Regions from separate parts of the Sphingobium sp. FG11 genome, predicted to be linked through region 1. Evidence: riboswitches for the same ligand, from Rfam matches in the RefSeq annotation. Region 1 holds a riboswitch; each other region holds the start of a gene.
The links. A riboswitch is a leader RNA that binds a small molecule or an ion and turns the genes downstream of it on or off. The one in region 1 is predicted to bind cobalamin.
Positions count from the first base shown of each region.

Region 2: it holds a riboswitch for cobalamin, as region 1 does, so the genes downstream of both, ACODSN_RS11210 (TonB-dependent receptor) here and ACODSN_RS01145 (DUF1636 domain-containing protein) in region 1, are expected to answer to the same signal.
Region 3: it holds a riboswitch for cobalamin, as region 1 does, so the genes downstream of both, cobW (cobalamin biosynthesis protein CobW) here and ACODSN_RS01145 (DUF1636 domain-containing protein) in region 1, are expected to answer to the same signal.

Region 1 covers NZ_JBMDKW010000001.1:220,937-228,188, forward strand. Annotated here, with positions in the region: gene ACODSN_RS01125 (aminotransferase class I/II-fold pyridoxal phosphate-dependent enzyme) at 1-223, opposite strand, end outside; gene ACODSN_RS01130 (adenosylcobinamide-GDP ribazoletransferase) at 220-951, opposite strand; gene ACODSN_RS01135 (histidine phosphatase family protein) at 948-1,517, opposite strand; gene cobT (nicotinate-nucleotide--dimethylbenzimidazole phosphoribosyltransferase) at 1,518-2,528, opposite strand; gene ACODSN_RS01145 (DUF1636 domain-containing protein) at 2,525-2,932, opposite strand; cobalamin riboswitch at 3,117-3,309, opposite strand; gene ACODSN_RS01150 (ABC transporter ATP-binding protein) at 3,330-4,118, opposite strand; gene ACODSN_RS01155 (FecCD family ABC transporter permease) at 4,112-5,134, opposite strand; gene ACODSN_RS01160 (ABC transporter substrate-binding protein) at 5,196-6,044, shown strand; gene ACODSN_RS01165 (hypothetical protein) at 6,057-6,569, opposite strand; gene eda (bifunctional 4-hydroxy-2-oxoglutarate aldolase/2-dehydro-3-deoxy-phosphogluconate aldolase) at 6,627-7,244, opposite strand; gene glk (glucokinase) at 7,244-7,252, opposite strand, start outside.
Region 2 covers NZ_JBMDKW010000011.1:78,424-85,675, reverse strand. Annotated here, with positions in the region: gene coaD (pantetheine-phosphate adenylyltransferase) at 1-469, shown strand, start outside; gene ACODSN_RS11225 (peptidylprolyl isomerase) at 562-1,332, shown strand; gene queA (tRNA preQ1(34) S-adenosylmethionine ribosyltransferase-isomerase QueA) at 1,355-2,443, shown strand; gene ACODSN_RS11215 (PepSY domain-containing protein) at 2,375-3,760, opposite strand; gene ACODSN_RS11210 (TonB-dependent receptor) at 3,804-5,948, opposite strand; cobalamin riboswitch at 6,125-6,366, opposite strand; gene ACODSN_RS11205 (hypothetical protein) at 6,583-7,252, shown strand, end outside.
Region 3 covers NZ_JBMDKW010000003.1:48,062-55,313, reverse strand. Annotated here, with positions in the region: gene ACODSN_RS03275 (carboxyl transferase domain-containing protein) at 1-187, shown strand, start outside; gene ACODSN_RS03270 (acetyl/propionyl/methylcrotonyl-CoA carboxylase subunit alpha) at 192-2,030, shown strand; gene ACODSN_RS03265 (NAD-dependent succinate-semialdehyde dehydrogenase) at 2,110-3,564, shown strand; cobalamin riboswitch at 3,644-3,876, shown strand; gene cobW (cobalamin biosynthesis protein CobW) at 4,058-5,095, shown strand; gene cobN (cobaltochelatase subunit CobN) at 5,105-7,252, shown strand, end outside.

The sequences.
Region 1 (7,252 bases):
CGACATGGGCGGGATCGACGCCGAAATGCTGCGCGGCGGCAACTTCCAGTACGCGCAGGTCATGTTCTTCAGGCAGCCGCCGCCAGTCGATGTGCAGGCCGTCCGCACCGGGCCAAGCGTGGGGATTGATGCCAGTGGACAGGTCGATCCACGGTTCGGCTGTCGCCGAGAAGCGGGCTTTGGCGTCATCCAGCCGGCCGCCGTGAAAGGTCCATGACGTCATGCCAGCCGCATCCCGACAACCGTCGCGATGAGCAATCCCGTCTCGACCAGTTCGATGCCCGCGCCGTGGCCATCGCCAGAAATGCCGCCGATTGATCGTCGTAGCCAGTGGCTCCACAGGAACAGCAAAAGCGGCGTCGCCAGCAGGCAGGGGCTGCGCCATGCGGCGGCGGCCAGCGCCACTGCCCACAGGCCGATGTCGACGGGGCGTACGGCGTCGCGAAAGCGCGAGGCGAGGCCGGCGTGGAGCGGTGGCAGCCAGCGCGTCCAGACGAGGGGGGCAATCCGCGCTGCAAATGGGATTAGCGCGAGCGCCAGCCATGCGTGGCCGATGACGAGGGTGTGGAGCAGAACCAGCTTGGCGATCAACTGCAACGCGATGGCGACCACGCCAAAGCTGCCGACATGCGGGTCGGCCATCACCGCAAGCAGGCGATCGCGATCCTTGTGCGCCGCGCCACGCGCATCGGCGAGATCGGATAGCCCGTCGAGGTGAAGCGCGCCCGTCACGCTGACCCACAGGGCGAGCGCGGCCAGCGTGCCGGTCCACTCGTCGATAAAGGCGCCAGCCCAGCCGCCTGCCGCCACCAATGCGCCGACGATCAGCCCGATGAAGGGGAACCAGCGCATCGAGGCTGCAAATTCAGCATCCGTGGCCGCGACGGAAGGTGCAGGCAGCCGGGTCAGGAATTGCAGTGCGAGGATAAAGCTCTTGCCGGATGATTTCATGAGACCAGCGCCACGATCTGCGCCGTCGATGGCGCACCGGGCCACACCCGGAGGCTCAGAAGGGCGGCATAGGGCAGGTCGAACGCCCAGCATTGGCGCTGGCTCAGGCCGCAAAGGATGGCAAGGGTGGCGCGCATCGCCCCGCCATGGGTGACGACGAGCGTATTTTGCGGTTCGAGGTCGCCTAAAGCCGCCGCTACCCGGTTCACCAAATCCGACCAGCGTTCGCCCTGGGGGGGCGGATTGGCGTCGGGATCGTCCCAGAATGCGCCGATCGCCGCCTCGTCCAGATTCTGCGAGGATTGCCCCTCCCAGTCGCCGAAATGTAGTTCGCGCCAGCGCGGATCGATGGTGGCGGCAAGCGCGCGATCTCGCGCGATCGCTGAAGCGGCGTGTTCGGCACGACTGAGATCGGAACTAACGATATGGTCGATAGCGAGAGGACCCGCCCGAACACGACAGGCCTCGATCCCCGCCGGAGTCGATGCGACATCGGTGTGGCCGATCATGCGGCCGGGAATCTCGGGCGCGCCGTGCCGCAGGAGATGGAGGAGGAACGCCGACATTCAAGCTGCCGAAACGGCGGCCTCCGCAAAGGTCGCCATCTGTGCGTGCGTCGCCAGCGCCGCATGGACGATGTTGGCGGCGACGGCCGCGCCGCTGCCTTCACCCAGCCGCATGTCGAGCCGCAGCAGGGGATTGAGGCCCAAGGCTTTGAGCAATCCTTCGTGGCCCGGCTCCGCCGAACAATGACCGGCCAGGCAATGCGCCGTGATTTGTGGGGCGGCCGTTGCGAGCGGCGCGATGGCCGCGCAACTGATGAACCCGTCGAGCAGCACCGGCACGCGCAACTGGCGCGCGCGCAAAATCGCGCCCGCCATCGCAGCGATCTCGCGCCCGCCGACCCGGCGGAGCGTTTCGAATGCGGTGGCCGGGGCGTCACTGTGAAAGGCGAGGGCGCTGTCGACCACGGCGATTTTGCGGTCGATGCCGGCATCATCGACGCCGGTGCCCGGCCCGGCCCATAAAGCGCCATCGCCGCCCAGACTGCGCGCGCATAACGCTGCTGCCGCCGTCGAATTGCCGATACCCATTTCGCCGAGCACGAGCAGGTCGAGCGAGCTATCTACACTGTCCGCGCCCGCCGACAGCGCCGTCAGGCACTCCGCTTCCGTCATCGCGGGGGCAATCGTGAAGTCGGCGGTCGGCCGGTCGAGATCGAGCGCGACGATTCTGAGGTCGAGTCCGGCCGCGCCGGCCAGCGCGTTGATGGCGGCGCCGCCCGCCCTGAAATTGCCCACCATCTGCGCGGTCACTTCGGCGGGAAAGGCACTGACGCCCCGCGCGGTCACGCCATGATTGCCCGCGAAGATCACGGCGCGCGCCCGATCGATGCGGGGGATAGCACGACCCTGCCATCCGGCGAAGAAGATCGCGATATCCTCCAGTCGGCCGAGCGATCCGGCGGGCTTGGTGAGTTGCGCCTGCCGCTCGCGCGCCTGATCGATTGCGGCTTCGTCTGGTGCGATGCTTTCGTGGAGTGCGGCCTCGAAATCCGCGATATGGGAAAAGATCATTCCGCGACAAACCCCGGCGGCGGCGTGCGGGTGATGAAATGGCCCTTCACCCCCGATGGCCAGTTGGCGAAGGGCACGCGGCCATGATCGCTCGCCGCATAATGGACGGCATAATCCAGAATCGCGCGGGCGGCCTCGCCATCGGGCGTGAACCGCCCCAGCACATAGCCGACCTTGCCCGGCGCGCGCAGATGCACCGTGCAGAAATCGCTACAGGCGAACAGGCAGGGCATTTCCTGCACGGCGATGTCGGCATAGCGCGGGTCAGACGCCTTGGCGTCGCGGAGCGCCGCGACGAGGCGGGCACCGCCACGCGAGCCGTCATCATCTTCTCTCGCCTCCGCCGAATGGCGGCAGGTGTTGCAGGCGACGATGGCGGGGCCGTCTTCGACTGGTTTCAGCATCCTCGCGCCTTCGCGACGATGAATGGACAGGAAATGAGGATCATCAAACAGGCACCCTACGACATCGGGGCCGTCGATGCGGGACGTGCCCGGCGCTTGGACGCGCCAGACAGACCCGCAAAGCGCGGCCGGCCATGTCGTCTCTCGGGTTCACCCCCGTCCGCCCGGAACACCCTGTCCGCACGAAGGACGACCGCGACCGGCAGGTCTCCTGGCTCGCGGGTCCATGCCGGTTCGCGCCGCCTTCTCAAGATCGATCGACCTCAATGGCATGATGCGCGATGGCTCGCCGCTTACAGTTGCAGGGGCAGCCGGGGATTATCACCCCGTTCCCATTTTCATCCCCGTAAAGGGGAACCTGTCGCGCCGTGGGCCATAAGTCGAGCATCGCGCCGCGTCAATCGGGACGCGGGGCGATCCTTTCGAGCGGCACGACCAGCGGCGCGGCATGAGCGAGGTCGATATGCGCCCTGATGCCATAAACCGCCGCCAGATTTTCGGGCGTCAGTACTTCTGCGGGCGCGCCATCCGCTATAAGGCGGCCTTCCCGCATCAACAGCAGGCGGTCGCAATAACGAGCCGCCATCATGAGGTCGTGCAGCACGGCGATCACCAGCCCCCCGGCCCGCGCCTCGCGCGCGAGCAATTCCATGACGTCGAGCTGATGCCCCGGATCGAGCGCGGCGAGTGGCTCGTCGGCGACCAGACCCGGCGCGCCGACGGCGAGCGCCCGCGCCAGCATGACCCGCGCCCGCTCGCCACCGGACAATTCGGTGGCGATCCGGTCGCGCAGATGGCCGACATCGGCACGGTCGAGCGCTTGCGCCACCTGCTCCCGGTCCGTGTCGGAGATATGCGACATCGGACCTAAATGCGGCAGACGGCCAAGTGCGACGAGCCGCTCGACCGAGAGCGGCCAGTGCAGCGTCTGGCCCTGCGGGAGATAGGCGATCGATCGTGCGACGACGCGGCGGCCGATGCTGGTCACGGGCTGGCCATCGATCAGGGCCGATCCTTCGCTTGGAGGGACGAGGCCCAGCATGGCCCGCACCAGCATCGATTTGCCCGCGCCGTTCGGGCCGATGATGCCGACCAGCGATCCGGGCGCGAGGGTCGCGCTGACTTGATCCACCACCGCCCGCTGCCCCAGCCGGACGGAGAGGCGGTCGAATGTCACGCTCACCATAGCCGCCGCTCCCGCAACAGATGGACGAGAAAGACCGGCACGCCGAGAAAAGCGGTCAGCACGCCGAGCTTTAGCTCATTCTGCGTGGAGATGAGCCGCACCGCTATGTCGGCGAGTGTCAGCAGCACCGCGCCCGCAAGCATCGAGGGAAGGAGAACGGCCGAGGGACTCCGGTCCGTCCACGGCCGCACCAGATGCGGCACGATCAGCCCGACGAACCCGATCGATCCCGACACCGCGACTGCGCCGCCCACGCCGATGCCGACGCCGAGCAGCAGGCGCAGCCGCGTCCGCCGCAGATCGACACCCAGCGCTTGCGCGCCATCCTCGCCTAGCGACAATGCATCGAGTGCGCGCCCGTCGAACAGCAGCAGCGCGGCGCCAATGACGATACAGGGCAGGGCGATCCAGACATGATCGACCGATCGATTTTCGATCGAGCCGAGCAGCCAGGTGGTGATTTCCATCGCCGCGAAGGGATTGGAGGAGAGGTTGAGCGCAAGGCTGATCCCGGCGCCCGCCATGGTCGATACCGCGATGCCCGCGAGGATCAGCGTCAGCGGGCTTTCCGAATGGCCCGACAGAGTGAATAGCAGGACGAGCGCGAGCAGGCCTGCGCCGATTGCGAGCGCGGGTAGCATCAGCGGATTCCATTGGGCAAGGCCGAAATAGATCGCGCCCACCGCACCCAGAGCCGCCGCGTTGGACGCGCCGATCACCGACGGTTCGGCCAGCGGATTGCGCAGATAGCCTTGCAGGGCCGCACCAGCGAGACCCAGCATCGCTCCGACCATCAGGCCCACCAGCACACGCGGCAGGCGCAGGTCGAGGAGGATCGCCGTCGCGAGCGGATCGCCATGACCGGCCAGCACCGCCATCAGGCGCGTGGGCGCAATCGTGGCCGCGCCGATCGAGAGCGAGGCGACGGCCGCGAGCAGAATCAGCAGGATCAGACCGGGGATCAGCGCGCGATGGCGAAGGACGGGATGTTGGGCGGTCGGCACGGCGTCTCGCATGTGGATCGATCGCCCCGGCTGCGCTTGTCTCGCGCTTGTGGGGCGTTATGGATGGCGCTCTATGCCATGGTTCAAATCCCCGCGCACGGCCTATCTGGCCCTGATCGCTGTCATGCTGCCGGTCGGAGCGGGGGTGATGGCGTCGGCGGCCCGGCCCGTGGCACGGCCCCAGCGCATCGTGTCGTTCAACATGTGCGCGGACCAGTATCTGCTTGCGCTTGCCGACCCTGCGCAGATTGCAGGGCTGACCCGGAACGCGACAAATCGGGAATTGTCGGCGGCGGCGGACAAGGTTGGCCGCATCCACATCTTGTCGAGCGCCGCCGAGGAAGTGATGGCGATCAGCCCCGATCTGGTGGTGGGCGCGCCCGCGCGGCGCGGCCTGATGATGGAGGCACTGGCGGGACAGAATTATCGCACCGTCCCGCTCGAAAGCGCCGAAAGCTATGCCGATATCGTCGCGCAGATCCGCACGGTCGCGGCGGCGGTCGGCCATGTCGCGCGAGGCGAGGCGCTGGTCGCGCGGATGGACAGGGCGCTGACGGCGCTGCCAAAGGCGGGGGAAGGCAAGGTCGCGGCCTATTACCAGCGGCGCGGATTCCTGACCGGGACGGGGACACTGATCGATGAATTGATGAGGCGTGTGGGCCTCGTCAATCTGGCGGGTAGGCTCGGCAAGCCGGTGCTGTCGCAGATGAGCCTGGAGGAATTGATGGTCGCGCGGCCCGATTATCTCATCGTGGAAAGCGCGACCGACCGGGTGACCGATCAGGGCACGGAAATGCTGCACCATCCGCTGCTGCGCCATATCCCGCGTCTGCGCATTCCGCAGGCGTGGACGGTATGCGGCGGCCCCGCCTATGTGCTGGCGGCGGAATCACTGGTACGCCAGTTACGGGCGCGCCGCTAAGTTTCGGAATCTTCAGGCAGGAGTCAGGCGGCCCTTGAGCGCGTCGATCCGGTCATTCTGCGCATCCACCGTCGCGAGCGCCCCGGCGCGGGCGGCGTCGATGGCGTCCGCTCCGCCCTGTGCCTTGCCGTCCGCAATGGCGTTGTTACGCTCGACATAGAGGACATCGAGGCTGGCAAGAGCGGATACGCTGTCGTTGCGCGCGGCTTCGAGGGCGCTGATTGCCGTCTGGGCTGCGACCCACGCATCGCTCGACACGGGTGCGCCGCTGGCCGTCCGCACCGCGCGTTCGGCGGCGGGATAGGCTTTGTCGAAGGCGTTGCGACCGGCATCGGCCTGCGTCGCGAGACGGGCGATGTCCGCCGCGAGCGAAGGGTCGGCGGGCGCAGGTGGCGGCGGCGGTGAAGGCTGCGCCACCGGGGCATCCTCGATCGGCCGTTTGGCGAGCGAGGGATAGGCCGTTTGCGCGCCGGCGCAACCGGACAGCAGCAGGATGAGGGAGGGGAGCAGCCGGCGCAGGATCATGGCAGAGCATCTAGGACGGCGCGGGCGCGGGCGCAATGGGCGGAACCCGCGCGTCGTTCAGCGCGGGAGAGCGGCGGCCTGCCGCGCCAGTGCCTCGATCGCGGCGGGATCGACCGGCCCCTTGGGCACCACCCAGCTACCGCCGATGCAGGTGATGAAGGATTCGGCCAGCCATGTGGGCGCGCTTTTCGCGGTGATCCCGCCGGTGGGGCAGAAGCGCGCGGATTGCAGCGGCGCGGCCAGCGCCTTGAGCGCGGGCAGACCTCCCGATGTCTCGGCCGGGAAGAATTTGAAGTGGGACAGGCCAAGGTCCATGCCGCGCATGATGTCGCCTGCGGTCGCGGTGCCCGGCAGGAAGGGAATATTGGCGCTGATCGCGGCCTTGCCCAAGGGTTCGGTAAGGCCGGGACTGACGATGAAGCGCGCGCCCGCCTCCAGCGCGGCATCGAGCTGCGCGTGATTGAGGACGGTGCCTGCGCCCACTACGGCGCCCTTAACCTGGGCCATTTCGCGCATCACCTCCAGCGCGGCAGGCGTGCGCATCGTCACTTCGAGTGCGGGCAGGCCGCCCCTCACCAGAGCCTGCGCAATGGGGATCGCATCCTCGACCCGGTCGATCACCAGCACCGGAATGACCGGAGCCAGCTCCATCACCTGCCGAACATCGAGCGACATTATTTCTT
Region 2 (7,252 bases), on a different contig from region 1:
GGTCACGCGCGGCCATATGGACATCATCCGGCGGGGCGCGCGGCTGGTGGACAAGCTGGTGATCGGCGTAACCACCAATATCGCCAAGTCGCCGATGTTTTCCGACGAGGAACGGCTGGCCATGGTGCGCCGCGAATGCGCGGATATCGACACGGAGATCGTCGTCATCGGTTTTAATTCGCTGCTGATGGATTTTGCCGATTCGCAGGGCGCGAGCGTCATCATTCGCGGCCTGCGCGCGGTGGCGGACTTTGAATATGAATATCAGATGGCGGGCATGAACCAGCAGATCAGCGACCGGGTCGAGACCGTGTTCCTGATGGCGGACGTCTGCCTTCAGCCGATCGCGTCGCGGCTGGTCAAGGAAATCGCGCTTTATGGCGGGCCGATCCACAAATTCGTCAGCCCGGCGGTGTGCGCGGAGGTCGAGGCGCGGGTCGCGACGATCGGTCGCAAGGGCGAGGGCTGATCCCGCTCAGACTGCGTTCAGTTGCCAATCGCGATGAGCGCGCTATCAGGGCAGCTTCGCCATCCGGCTTAAAGATCAGGAAAGCATCATCCATGCGATTCACTCGGGCGTTCACGACTGCGGCGATCGGCTTCGCCCTGCTCGCATCCAGCGGCGCCGCGCTAGCCCAAGGCGGCAAGGGCGACGCGATGAAAAAGGAACAGACAGCCGTGCGGGCCGAGGAAACGGCCAAGGCGCTCGGGCTGGAAGCGGTCAAGCTGCCGCCTGCCGTCGTGCCGGTCGATCCGCAGAATGTGTGGGATCTCGACCTGTCGAGCGGCGGTCGCGTGCGCATCCAGCTTCGCCCCGATATCGCGCCCACACATGTCGAGCGGATCAAGGAACTGACGCGGCAGGGCTTTTACAACGGCCTGAAATTCCATCGCGTGATTCCCGGCTTCATGGCGCAGGGCGGCGATCCCAAGGGCGACGGCACGGGCGGTTCGACGCTGCCCGACCTCAAGGCCGAATTCAACCCGATGCCGCATCTGCGCGGCACCGTGTCGATGGCGCGCGCGCAAAGCGACGACAGCGCCAACAGCCAGTTCTTCATCGTCCTGCTGCCCCGCATGCAGCTCGACAAGAAATATACCGTGTTCGGCCGGGTGATCGACGGCATTCAATATGTCGATGCGATCGCGCAGGGCGAGCCGCCGGCGAACCCGACCGTCATCCTTCAGGCGTCGATCGACAGCGACGGCAAGCCGCCGGTGGTGGCGCCGATCGCAGCGCCGGTCCCCGCCGCGCCGGAACCGTCGATCATCGCACCGGCCAAGCCCAAGCCAGCCGCCGCGAAGAAGCCCGCCGCGTCCAAGAAGAAATAATCCGCCCGGAAGGGCGATTGTCATGCGCGTAGACCTGTTCGATTTCGACCTGCCGCCCGAGCGGATCGCGCTGCGGCCGGCTTCCCCGCGCGATAGCGCCCGCATGCTGCTGGTGGCGGGCGACGCCGCGCCGCAGGACCGGATCGTGCGCGATCTGCCGTCGTTGCTGCGCGCCGGCGATGTGCTGGTGTTCAACGATACGCGGGTGATCCCGGCCCAGCTGGAGGGCATGCGCGGGCAGGCGCGGATCGGCGCGACGCTGCACAAGCGACTGGGCCTGCGCCAATGGCAGGCCTTTCTGCGCAACGCCAAGCGGGTGCGCGATGGCGACCGCATCGATTTCGGCGCGGGGGTGACGGCGATCGCCGGGCCGCGCGATGACGATGGCGGCGTCACGCTGTCGTTCGAAGGCGAGGAGCCGGTAGAAGTGCTGCTGGAGCGGGCAGGGCGCATGCCGCTGCCGCCCTATATCGCCAGCAAACGCCCGACCGACGAGCGTGACCGCAGCGATTATCAGACGATGTTCGCGCGGGAAGATGGCGCGGTCGCCGCGCCCACGGCCGCGCTGCACTTCACGCCCGAACTGATGGCGGCGCTGGCGCAGGCGGGCGTGGGCACGCAGACGCTGACCCTGCATGTCGGCGCGGGCACCTTCCTGCCGGTCAAGGCGGACGATACCGACGACCACCGCATGCATGCCGAATGGGGCCGCATCGACGCCGCAACGGCGGACCGGCTGAATGCCGCGCGGGCGGCGGGCGGCCGGTTGATCGCGGTGGGCACGACGAGCCTGCGCCTGCTGGAAAGCGCCGCACAGAACGATGGGCTGATCGCGCCCTTCTCCGACGAGACACGCATCTTCATCACGCCCGGTTATCGCTTCCGCGCGGTCGATGGCCTGATGACAAACTTTCACCTGCCAAAATCGACCCTGTTCATGCTGGTCAGCGCGTTGATGGGTGTCGAAACGATGCAGGCCGCGTATGGGTATGCGATCCGGCAAGGCTACCGCTTCTATAGCTACGGGGACTCGTCGCTGCTGCTACCGCCGCGCGGTTCGTCGATGGAGAGGTCTCCTCAGTCGCCGGATCGCCAGCACGACCCCGGTTGAAGAGACGATCGTGCCGACCGCCAGCCAGAAGCCCATCCAAATATCCCAAAGCGGCCGCCGGGTGATAAGCCCATTGAAATCCCAGCGATGCAAGCCATCGAACAGCCAGCGGTACAGGCGGCGGCGCGCGTCGATCTCGCTTAGGATCGCGCCCGAGCGCGGACTGATCGTGATCCAGTCGCGCGCCGGATCGGCAAAGCGGATGCGTAATACCGGCAATTCGACGCGGCCCTTGGCTTCATACCAATAGGCGTCCGGCGCGGTGAGCCATTCGACCGCCGCGATGGGCGCGCCAGGCACCATCCGCCCGGCTGCACGGATCAGGCGGCGTGGGGCCAGGGTGATCGGTTGCAGCGAGCGGGCGTCGAGGATCAGATCCGCGTGATCCGGCTGCGATAGCGTGAGCAGCGGCGTGCCGTCGATCCAGCGCATCTGCATGCGCCGGGCCTCTTTGGCCTGCGGCATGCTCCCCAGCCGTCGCCAGTCTATGGCGGGCGGCGTGCCGGGCGCGGCATAGGCGGCGTGGGCCGCCTCGCCCAGGCCCTTGCTGGCGAACCAGCGGTTGGGATCGACCGACAGCCAGCCGCTGATGATCCACGCCACCAGCATCGTGCCGCCGAACAGCCCCATGATATGATGCCACCATTGCCAGCCGCGATAGGGCGACACGCGCCCGCCCTTGTAGCGGCGGCGCAGTCGTGCACGCAGCACGCCGATCCACATGCCGCTGACCGCGCCGACGATGCCCGCGCCGGACGTCCACAGGATTACCTGTCGCCAGAGCGGCTGATCCTGACGCAGGATCGTCGGATAGATCCAGTGGGGAACCGAGCCAAGCCAGTTCCAGAAGCGCTCGCTCGCATGGGTGTCGAGCACGACCGTTCCGGTGATCGAACTTACATAGAGGATCAGCCCGTCGGGTCGATCAAGGGAGACCTTCCATAACGGGCGATAGCGGTCGAACCCGCCCGCGACCGTCCACTGGTCGCGCTCAACCCGTTCGGTGGCGGCAACCGGCGCTCTGCCGAATGCGGCGGCGATACGCGCTGCCTGCCGGCCATCGACCGGAGCGACGGCGCGCCCGGTCGATGCCGAAATGGCCGCATCATCGAGCCAGATCGGCCCCTCCGGTCCCTGTTGCAGCCAGACGTCCGGGCGAGCCGCGCCCTGCATCTTGGTCCAGTCGATGCGCGCCAATCCCGCCAGCCGCTCCTTCTGGGTCAGCGATGGGAATGGCACATACATCATGACGATGCCCGACAGGAACCACATCGCCAGCAACAAGCCGGTGACGATACCGACCCAGCGATGGGTCAGGTACAGCCACCGCTTGCCGCGATGCCGCCATCGGGCGCGCGCATCAGAAATGCGCGGTCACCGATATGTCGATGGAGCGGGGACGCCCCAAAATCCACTGATCGTCATTATAGGTGGTGGTCGCATAATGTTTGTCGAACAAATTATAGGCCCGCAGGTTTGCGCCCAGATTGGGCGTCAACTCATAGGTCAGCCCCGCATCGACGACCGCATAGCCCGGCACGCGATGCGCGTTGCGGTTGTCGGAGAAGGTCCGGCCGACATAGCGCAGGCTGGTATTGGCGCGAAAGCGATCGACCGGCGTCCAGTAGAGCGCCAGATTGGCTGAGACTTCGGGCACATTGGGCGGGGTGTTGCCGGTGAAAACATCGCCTGCACTGACGAAATTATCATATCTGGCGTTCAACACCGTGCCGTTGGCGTCGATGCCGAAACGGTCGGTCAGTTGCAGTGTCAGCGACGCCTCGACCCCCTTGGCGGAACGCTGGCCGATTTGCAGAATGTCGGTGGTCGGCGTCTGCTGAAAGGCGAGCCGCTTTTTCACGATGCGATAGGCCGCCAGCGTCGCGCTGCCCCGTCCGCCCAGGAATATGGCCTTGACCCCGCCTTCGACCTGATCGCCGGTGGCGTTGGTAAAGACGAACTGCGCCTTGTTCGTCGTAAAGGTCGTCAGCGTGCCCAGCGGATCGACGCCGGTCGCATATTGGCCGTACAGCGAGATATTCGATGTTGGCTGATACACGCCGCCGATCCGCCAGGTCGTGTTGCGGAATGTCCGGCTCGTCGCCCCATTGGGGAAAGCGTTGACTTCGCCTGTGCTGCCGTCCGGATTATAGACGATGTTGCGGCGCTGCACCTTGTCGCGCTCGTGACGGATGCCGGCGACCAGCGAAAGCTGGTCGGTCAGCGCCAGCCGGTCCTCGGCAAAGACGCTATATTCGTTGGTCCGCGTGCGATAGCGGGGCGCGATCCCCTGCGTGTCATAGAACAGGCCCGGTGCGAAGCTGAAGGGATCGACCGAATCCTCCTGCGGGTCAGACCCGAAATCATTGGAGTAGGTCAGCTTGATGAGGTTGGCGTCGAAGCCCACGACCAGATCATTTTTGAGGCCCGCAATCGGTTTGCTGATGCGGACGCTCGCCTGATCGCCATATTGGGTCTGGTCATGGACGATGCCGAGATTGTCCATCCGGTCGACCTGCCCGGTCTTACCATTATAGAAATAGCTCTCCAGATTCTTGAACAGCCGCTTGGATGTAAGGCGGTAAGCGGCGTTGGACAGGGTGATGCCGTCGGCCACCGTCCATTCCGCCGTCAATGTGGTGCGGTTGTCGCGATAATGGAGGCTGGCGTCGGCAACGTTATAATTGCGTCGCCGGTTGCCCTTGACCAGTTCGCCGTCGGTCAGCGGCGTGCCGAAATATTCCATCGGCCGCTGATTGCCATAATCGTTGCGCAGGGTGAGCGAGAAGCGCTCATTCGGGCGAAAGCGCAGCGCGCCCGACAAGGCGAGGCTTTTGGAATCGCCGCGATCAACATAGCCGTCCGACCGGCGGTAGCTGGCGTCGACCCGATAGGAAAATTGCTCGCTCAGCGGCCCGCCGACGCCGGCTGCCGCGCGCCAGCTATTCTGCGATCCATAGCCGGCTTCGGCGTCGATCACCATCCGGTCCACGTCAGGTGCGCGCGTGGTGACGTTGACCGCGCCGCCCAGCGCGCCCTGACCGTAGAGGACCGAGGCAGGGCCGCTCAACAGTTCGATACGCTCGACATTCCAGGGGTCGGTCGGGAAGGTGATGGTGCCCGCGACGGGGAACAGGCGCACGCCGTCCACCAGTTGCAGCACCGAACCCTGCCCCGAAAAGCCGCGCATCGTCAGCGCTGTGCCGCCATTGCCCGGATTGGCCGAAGAGGTGACGCCCGGCGCGCGCGTAACGGCGGCGAGAATGTCGAGATCGCCGCGCGCGCGTATCGTATCGCCGTCGATCCGCGCGACGCTGGCGGGCATTTCGAGCGGGGTTAGCCCCAGCCGCGATCCGGTCTCGCTGGCCTGCGTCAAAGCGCCGGGCCGGACGCCGGACACGATGATATCCGTTGAATCACTGGCGGCGCTATCCGCGAGCGCCTGTTGTGTCGTCGTTGCGGCCAGCCCCGTCGCCAGCCAGAATCCTATCGTTTTCCATTCCATTGCATGTCTTCCCGGCGTCAAGCGACACTAGGGTGGAGACGTGCCGCCAACGACGGTCGGCGCGCGCGGACAGCCGGACGCCCGAGGCGACCGCCACGCGAACCGATGCGGCCCCCACCGCCCGTTCGTCGCTCAAACGGAAAGATACCGTGCCGTGACCATCCCCTGGACCGGGCAAGAGCGACCAGACGCTGGCAGGTCTCCTGGCTCGCGGGTCATCGCGCGATGCACGGCCTTCCCAGGCCTCGCATGACTTAGCGTCCGGCCCAGTGGCTGCTTCCTCCGGCTTGGAGAAAGCGATGTGCGTCGCACTCACCGCTTACAGTTGCAGGGACAGCCGCGGAATGGGATGGGCCAGCCATCCGCACCGCGTTCCCTTTTAAGCCCTTTTCAAGGCACCGGCGCGATCATGCGCGGGACGAAAAATTGTCCCGAACGCGTCGCCCCTAGCTGGCAAATTTCCGTTCCGCAAGCTTAACGGCAGGCACAGGAGACGGGTGGGCGACGTTCCGTGCCACGGCCGGTGGACGCGCCAGCCCGAGATTTGACGAAATTCCCTATCTTGGGCAGGGAAGTAATCCGGGCGCAGGCCCGTTCTCCCATGACCGATATCTAGCGGACCAGCCTTTAGCATATGCCGACACAGTTGCTCCCTCTCGTCACCGCGGAACTTGCCGCTGCTGCTGATCCGCGCGCGGCCGCGATGGCGGGGGCGCTGGCGGCGCAATATCCCGATGCGGCGCGAGCGGTGCTCTTTTATGGCTCCTGCCTTCGGGAAGCCAATCTCGACGGGCTGATGCTGGACTTCTATTTGATCGTGTCGGATTACCGCGCGGCTTACGGGAAAAGCTGGCTCGCGGCGGCCAACCGGCGGATTCCGCCCAACGTCTTTCCATTCGAGCATCGCGGGCTGATCGCCAAATATGCCGTCCTGTCCGAAGCGGATTTCGCGCGGCTGTGCGGGCCGGATGCCGATAATGTCTCGGTATGGGCGCGCTTTGCCCAGCCATCGCGGTTGCTTTGGGCAGCGGATGAGGGCGCGCGGCAAGGCGCAATCGCGGCGGTGGCCACGGCCGCGCCGACCCTGTTGTCGCTCGCCCGGCCGATGGCGGGTGGGGCTGACGATAGCCTGGCGCTTTGGCGCACCGGCTTTGCGCTGACCTATAATGCCGAATTGCGGGCGGAAAAGACGGGGCGGTCGGTGTCGATCGTGGACGCCGACCCCGATCGCTATCGTCGTTTTGGCGACGCGGCCCTTGCCGACGGCCTGCCCGCCTCGTTGCCGACCGACCAGGCAGCGCGGC
Region 3 (7,252 bases), on a different contig from region 1:
AGCGTTCAAGGCCCCGGTGCGCGCCAAATATGAGGAAGAGGGCAATCCCTATTACGCCACCGCGCGGCTGTGGGACGATGGCGTCATCGACCCGGCGCAGACGCGCGACGTCCTCACCCTCGCCCTCGCCGCTACGCTGAACGCGCCGATCGCCGATCGCGCGCAGTTCGGCCTGTTCCGGATGTAAATCGATGATCCAGTCCCTCCTCATCGCCAATCGCGGCGAAATCGCCTGCCGGATCATCCGCACGGCCCGCCGCCTGGGCATTCGCACGGTGGCGGTCTATTCCGACGCCGATGCCGATGCGCTGCATGTCCGCTTGGCCGACCAGGCGGTGCATATCGGGCCGTCGCCGGTCGGCCAGTCCTACCTGCTGGGCGACACCATCATCGCCGCCGCGCTGGCGGCCGGGGCGGAGGCGATCCATCCGGGCTATGGCTTCCTGTCGGAAAATGCCGCCTTCGCGCAGGCGGTGATCGACGCCGGGCTGATCTGGGTCGGTCCCCATCCGTCCAGCATCACCGCGATGGGTCTCAAGGACGCGGCCAAGACGCTGATGCAGGCCGCCGGGGTTCCCACTACGCCCGGCTATCTGGGCGAGGATCAGTCGCCCGATCGTCTGCGGGCGGAGGCGGACGCGATCGGCTATCCCGTCCTTATCAAGGCCGTAGCCGGTGGCGGTGGCAAGGGCATGCGCAAGGTGGACAGCGCGGGCGACTTCGCCGACGCGCTGCTGTCCTGTCAGCGCGAGGCGGCGTCCAGCTTCGGCAATGATTCCGTACTGCTGGAAAAATGGGTGACGAACCCCCGCCATATCGAAGTGCAGATCTTCGGCGACGCCCATGGCGAGGTCGTCCATCTGTTCGAACGCGATTGTTCGCTCCAGCGCCGCCATCAGAAGGTGATCGAGGAAGCGCCCGCGCCGGGCATGGACGCCGCCACGCGCGAAGCGGTGTGCCGGGCGGCGGTCAACGCGGCGAAGGCGGTCGATTATGTCGGCGCCGGGACGATCGAGTTCATCGCCGACGGGTCGGAAGGGCTGCGCGCCGACCGCATCTGGTTCATGGAGATGAACACGCGGCTCCAGGTCGAACATCCGGTGACGGAAGCGATCACCGGGCAGGATCTGGTCGAATGGCAGTTGCGCGTGGCGAGCGGGGAGTCGCTGCCGCTGGCGCAGGATCAGTTGTCGATCACCGGCTGGGCGATGGAGGCGCGTCTTTATGCCGAGGACCCGGCCAAGGGCTTCCTGCCCTCGATCGGCCGGCTCGACCGCTTCGATCTGGGCGATGGCGTGCGCATCGACACCGGCGTCGGGCAGGGCGCGGAGATTTCGCCCTTCTACGATCCGATGATCGCCAAGCTCATCGCCCATGGTCCGACCCGCGACGCCGCCCGCGAGGATCTGGCGCGGGCGCTGGACGACAGCGCCGTCTGGCCGCTCAAGACCAATGCGGGATTTCTGGTGAAGGCGCTGCGCCATCCCGATTTCGCCGCCGCACGGCTCGACACCGGCCTGATCGCGCGGGAAGGCGATGCGCTGATGCCGCCAACCCGGCCCGACGCCGCCGCGCTGGCCGATGCCGCCGCCGCCCTGTCGCTGGGCGGCACGGTGGCGGGCTTCCGCCTGAACGCGCCGCGACGGGGACAAGGCCACTTCCTGATCGATGGCGAGGCGATCACGATCGCCTATGATCCGCGCGAGGAGGATGCCGCGCCGCGCGACGATATGCTGGTGGCGCAGGGCGGGCAGGTCTGGCGGCTCTCGCCCTTCCGGGCGGGCGGTGCCGGCGGGGCGGACGCGTCCGATGGCGCGATCCTGTCGCCCATGCCGGGCCGGATCATCGCCGTCATGGTCACCGCCGGTGACACCGTGACGAAGGGGCAGAAGCTCCTCACGCTGGAAGCGATGAAGATGGAGCATAGCCTCGTCGCGCCCTTTGACGGGATCATCGCGACGCTCAACGCCAGCGAGGGCGGGCAGGTGAGCGAAGGCGCGCTGCTGGCCAAGATCGACAAGGCCGAATAAGGGAACATCCGCGCGGCAGGCTCGTAATGAGGGAGCGGGGCGGCGCATCTTCGCCCGCCTGCTTCGAGGATCGCCGATCATGACCCACGCCGATTTCCTGCGCGAACAATGCTATATCGACGGTCAATGGTGCGACGCCGACAGTGGCGAAACCGTCGATGTCACCGATCCGGGCAAGGGCGTCAGGCTGGGCTGCGTGCCCGCCATGGGGCAGGCGGAAACGGCGCGGGCCATCGCGGCGGCGCAGGCGGCGCTGCCCGGCTGGCGCGCCCGCACCGCCGCCGACCGCGCGACGCTGCTGCGGCGGCTGTTCGATCTGATGATGGCGAATCAGGATGCGCTGGGCGAATTGCTGACCCGCGAGCAGGGCAAGCCCTTAGCCGAGGCGAAGGGCGAGATCGCCTATGCCGCGGGCTTTGTCGAATGGTTCGCCGAAGAAGGCAAGCGCGCCTATGGCGAGGTCGTGCCCTCCCACGCCGCCGACAAGCGCATCGTCGTGCTGAAACAGGGCGTCGGCGTCGTCGGCGCGATCACGCCCTGGAATTTTCCGACCGCGATGGTCACGCGCAAACTGGCCCCGGCGCTCGCGGCGGGATGCACGATCGTCATCAAGCCTGCGTCCGCGACCCCCTTTTCCGCGCTGGCGCTGGGCGTGCTGGCGCAGCAGGCGGGCATTCCGGCGGGCGTCATCAACATCGTCACCGGCTCCGCGCGCGCAATCGGCGGCGAATTGACCACGAACCCGCTCGTGCGCAAGATCAGCTTCACCGGATCGACCGAGACCGGCCGGGCGCTGCTGCGCGCCTGCGCCGACACGGTGAAGAAAGCCAGCATGGAACTGGGCGGTAACGCGCCCTTCCTCGTATTCGACGATGCCGATATCGACGCGGCGGTCGAAGGAGCGATGGCGTCGAAATTCCGCAACAACGGCCAGACCTGCATCTGCACCAATCGATTTTACGTGCAGGACGGTGTCTATGACGCCTTCGTCGCGAAACTGGTCGGGAAGGTGAAGGCGCTCAAGGTCGGCTATGGCCTGGATGAAGGCACAGCGGTCGGCCCGCTGATCGACGGCAAGGCTGTCGAAAAGGTGGAGGAGCATGTCGCCGACGCGATCAAAGGCGGTGGCGCGCTGCTGACGGGCGGGCGGCGCAGCAGCCTTGGCGGCTTCTATTATGAACCGACCGTCATCGCCGATGTCGCGCCGGACATGAAGCTGGCGCGCGAAGAGACGTTCGGACCGCTCGCCGGGGTCATCCGCTTTTCTGACGAGGCGCAGGCGATCCGCCTCGCCAATGACAGCGAGTTCGGCCTCGCCAGCTATTTCTACGCAAGCGACCTTGGCCGCGTCTGGCGTGTCGCCGAAGCGCTGGAAGCGGGCATGGTCGGCATCAATACCGGCCTCATCTCCACCGAGGTCGCCCCCTTTGGCGGGGTGAAACAATCGGGCCTTGGTCGCGAAGGCTCCCGCCACGGCCTCGACGATTATATGGAGCTGAAATATCTCTGCATGGGCATCGGCGCTCCGGGCTGACCCGGCGGGTTGGCAAAACAGCATTGGCTTGGGGCCGGTTTTGATCTAGGGCGAGCGCGCAAGGACCGGGTAAAGCCGGACCTCGCATGATCGCGCCGGTGCCCCCTTTCGGGGCTTAATCGGGAATGCGGTGCGGGCGCCCCAAAGCGCCCAAATCCGCGGCTGTCCCTGCAACTGTAAGCGGATAGCGCGATGCACAGGCTCCCCATCAAGGGAGCGGTCACTGGACGGCGCATCGGCGCCACGTTCGGGAAGGCGTGCATCAAGCTGTGACCCGCGAGCCAGGAGACCTGCCGGCGCTCCGGTCGCTCTTGCCTTGGTCCAGGGGATGGTCATGGCACGGTAACTCTCCGTCTGAGCGACGAACTGTGCGGCTGGGGCTGCACGGTCGCGTGGCTATGGGCGATGTGTCGCGCCCGCCCGTCGTTGCGCGCCGACCGGACCTGTCCGGCAAGCCCCGCTCTGTCTCGCTCCGGCGCGCGGAGAGTTATCCATGTCCGACCTGTCCAAGGTGCCGGTCACCATCGTCACCGGCTTTCTGGGCGCCGGCAAGACCACGCTCATCAGCCACCTGATCCGCAATGCGGGCGGGCGGCGGCTGGCGGTGGTCGTCAACGAGTTCGGTTCGCTCGGCGTCGATGGCGACATATTGGCGTCGTGCGCCATTCCCGATTGCCCGGCGGAAAATATCGTTGAACTGGCCAATGGCTGCATCTGCTGCACCGTGGCCGATGATTTCATCCCCACCGTCGAAACGCTGCTCGCGCTCGATCCGCGCCCCGACCATATCCTCATCGAAACATCCGGACTGGCCTTGCCCAAGCCGTTGCTCAAGGCGTTCGACTGGCCCGCGATCCGCAGCCGCATCACCGTGGACGGCGTGCTGGCGCTGGCCGATGCCGAAGCGGTCGCGGCGGGCCGGTTCGCGCCCGATGTCGCCGCGCTCGACGCGCAGCGCGCCGCCGATCCCGGCATCGACCATGAAACGCCGCTGTCCGAAGTGTTCGAGGACCAGCTTGCCTGCGCCGACATGGTGCTGCTGACCAAGGTCGATCTCGCCGGGGCGGAGGGCGTCGCCGCCGCCCGCGCCGTCATCGCGGCGGAATCGCCCCGGCCCGTGCCGGTGATCGAACTGACCGAAGGCGTGGTCGATCCGCACCTGATCCTGGGTCTTTCCGCTGCCGCCGAGGATGATATCGCCGCGCGCCCGTCGCATCATGATGGCGAGGACGATCACGAGCATGAGGATTTCGACAGCATCGTGGTCGAATGGGGCGAAATCGCCGATCCCGCTTTGCTCGCCACCCGGATCGAGGCGCTCGCGCGCGACCAGAATATCCTGCGGGTGAAGGGATATGCCGCCGTCGCGGGCAAGCCGATGCGGCTGCTGGTGCAGGCGGTCGGCGCGCGGGTGCGGCACCAATATGACCGGCCATGGCGGCCGGACGAAGCACGGCGGACGACGATGGTCGTCATCGCCGAGCATGACCATATCGACGCCGACGCGATCCGCGCGACACTGCTGGGATAAAAGCGCGCGATGCACGTCATCTTCCGCGAAACGCACGGGATGGAGGAAAATGCCGTCCCGCAGGATCTCGGGCAGTCGCCCGCGGATCTCGTGGTCCTGTCCTTTTCGGACAGCGACCTTGGCGCGTTCGCGGCGGCATGGCATCAGGCGCGCGGCTTCAATGCTGGCTTTCCGACGCTCCGGCTCGCCAGTCTGGCGACGCTGATGCACCCGTTGTCGGTCGACACCTATGTCGAGCGGACGCTGGCGGGCGCGAAGGCGATCCTGATCCGGCTGATCGGTGGCACCCCCTATTGGAGCTATGGGCTGCAACAGGTCGAGGCGCTGGCACGTTCGCGCGGCGTCGCGCTGGCGGTGCTGCCCGCCGACGGCTTTGAAGACGGGCGGCTCGATGCCGCGTCGACCGTGCCCGTGCCCGTTTTGCGCGACCTGGCGCGGCTGTGTGACGCGGGCGGGGCGGAATCGGCGCAGGCCGCGCTGGCCATGCTTGCACAGGCGGCCGGGTTGATCGACGAGTCGGCGCAGCATAGCGCGCCGCTGCCGCTGGTCGGCGGCTGGCATCCCGCGCTGGGCGTTGTCGATCCCGAAGCCTTCCCGCGCGATCCCGAGCGGCCGCTGGTGCTCATCATCTTCTACCGCTCCTATCTGACCGCGTATGATCTCGATCCCTTCGCGTCACTGACTGCCGCGTTCGAAAGGCGCGGCTTCGCGGCGCTGTCGATCTTCGCGCCGTCGCTCAAAAGTCCCGAAGCCCGCGACCGGATCGACCGATGGGTGCGTGGCCTCGCGCCAGCCGCGATCGTCAACGCCACCGCCTTTTCCGCGCGCGGCGAGAGCGGCGACACCCCGCTCGACGGCGCGGGCGTGCCGGTGTTCCAGCTCGCGCTCGCCACCGCGAGCCGGGCGGGCTGGGCGGACACATCGCGCGGCTTGTCACCGGCCGACCTTGCCATGCATGTCGTTTTGCCGGAGATTGACGGACGCATCTTTGCCGGTGTCGCAAGCTTCAAGGAAGCGGGCGAGCGCGATCCCGACCTCGGTTTCGCCCGCACTATCCACCGCGCCGACGCTAACCGGATCGAGGCGATCGCGGCAAAGGTCGCGGGCTGGATCGCGCTCGCTCGCAAGCCTGCCGCCGACCGGCGGATGGCGCTGATCCTGTCCACCTATCCCGGCAAATCCTATCAGATGGCGCATGCTGTCGGGCTGGATGTGCTGGCTTCGGTCGAGGCGATACTCGCCGATCTGGCGGCGGCGGGCTATGACGCACGGGCCGTGGCGGACCTCGCCGCTCGTCTGGGGCAGGACCATCTGCACTGGCCGCTGGCAGAGTATCGCGCGGCGCTGGCGGAGTTGCCCGACGCGCTGCGCATCGATCTGGCCGCGAACTGGGGCGAGCCGGAGGCGGACAGCGCGGTCGTCGATGGCGCGTTCCGTTTCACGGCCCTGCGCGCGGGCGAAATGCTCATCGCCCTCCAGCCCGAACGCGGCGAGCGCGCCAGCCGCGACGATGAGTATCACGACCTGTCCCGCTGCCCGCGCCATGCCTATGTCGCCTTCTATCTGTGGCTGCGCGATCAGGGCGTCGACGCGCTCGTGCATATCGGCGCGCACGGGACGCTGGAATGGCTGCCGGGCAAGTCGGTGGCGCTGTCGGGCGATTGCTGGCCCGAGGCGCTGATCGGCGCGACGCCGCTCGTCTATCCTTTCATCGTCAACGATCCGGGCGAGGCGGCGCAGGCCAAGCGGCGCATCGGCGCGGTGACGATCGGCCATGTGCCGCCGCCGCTGGTGCAGAGCGCGAGCGGCGCGGGGCTGGCGCGGATCGAGGCGCTGCTCGATGAATTTTCCAACGCCGAAGGGCTGGACCGGGGTCGACGCGCCCGCTTGCAGGACGCCATTCAGGCCGAAGCGCGCGTGCTGGGGCTGGAGGCGGAACTCGGCCTCGACGCCGCCGCCACCCCGGTTGAGGCGATCACCCGGATCGACCGCTTCGTCTGCGACGTCAAGGAAAGCCAGTTCGGCGACGGGCTGCATATATTCGGGCGGGGCGATCAGGGCGCGGCGGAGCGGGCCGGGCTGCTGGCGGCGCTCGATGGCCGGCGCGTGCCCGCCGGCCCGTCCGGCTCGCCGTGGCGCGGGCGCGGCGACGTGCTG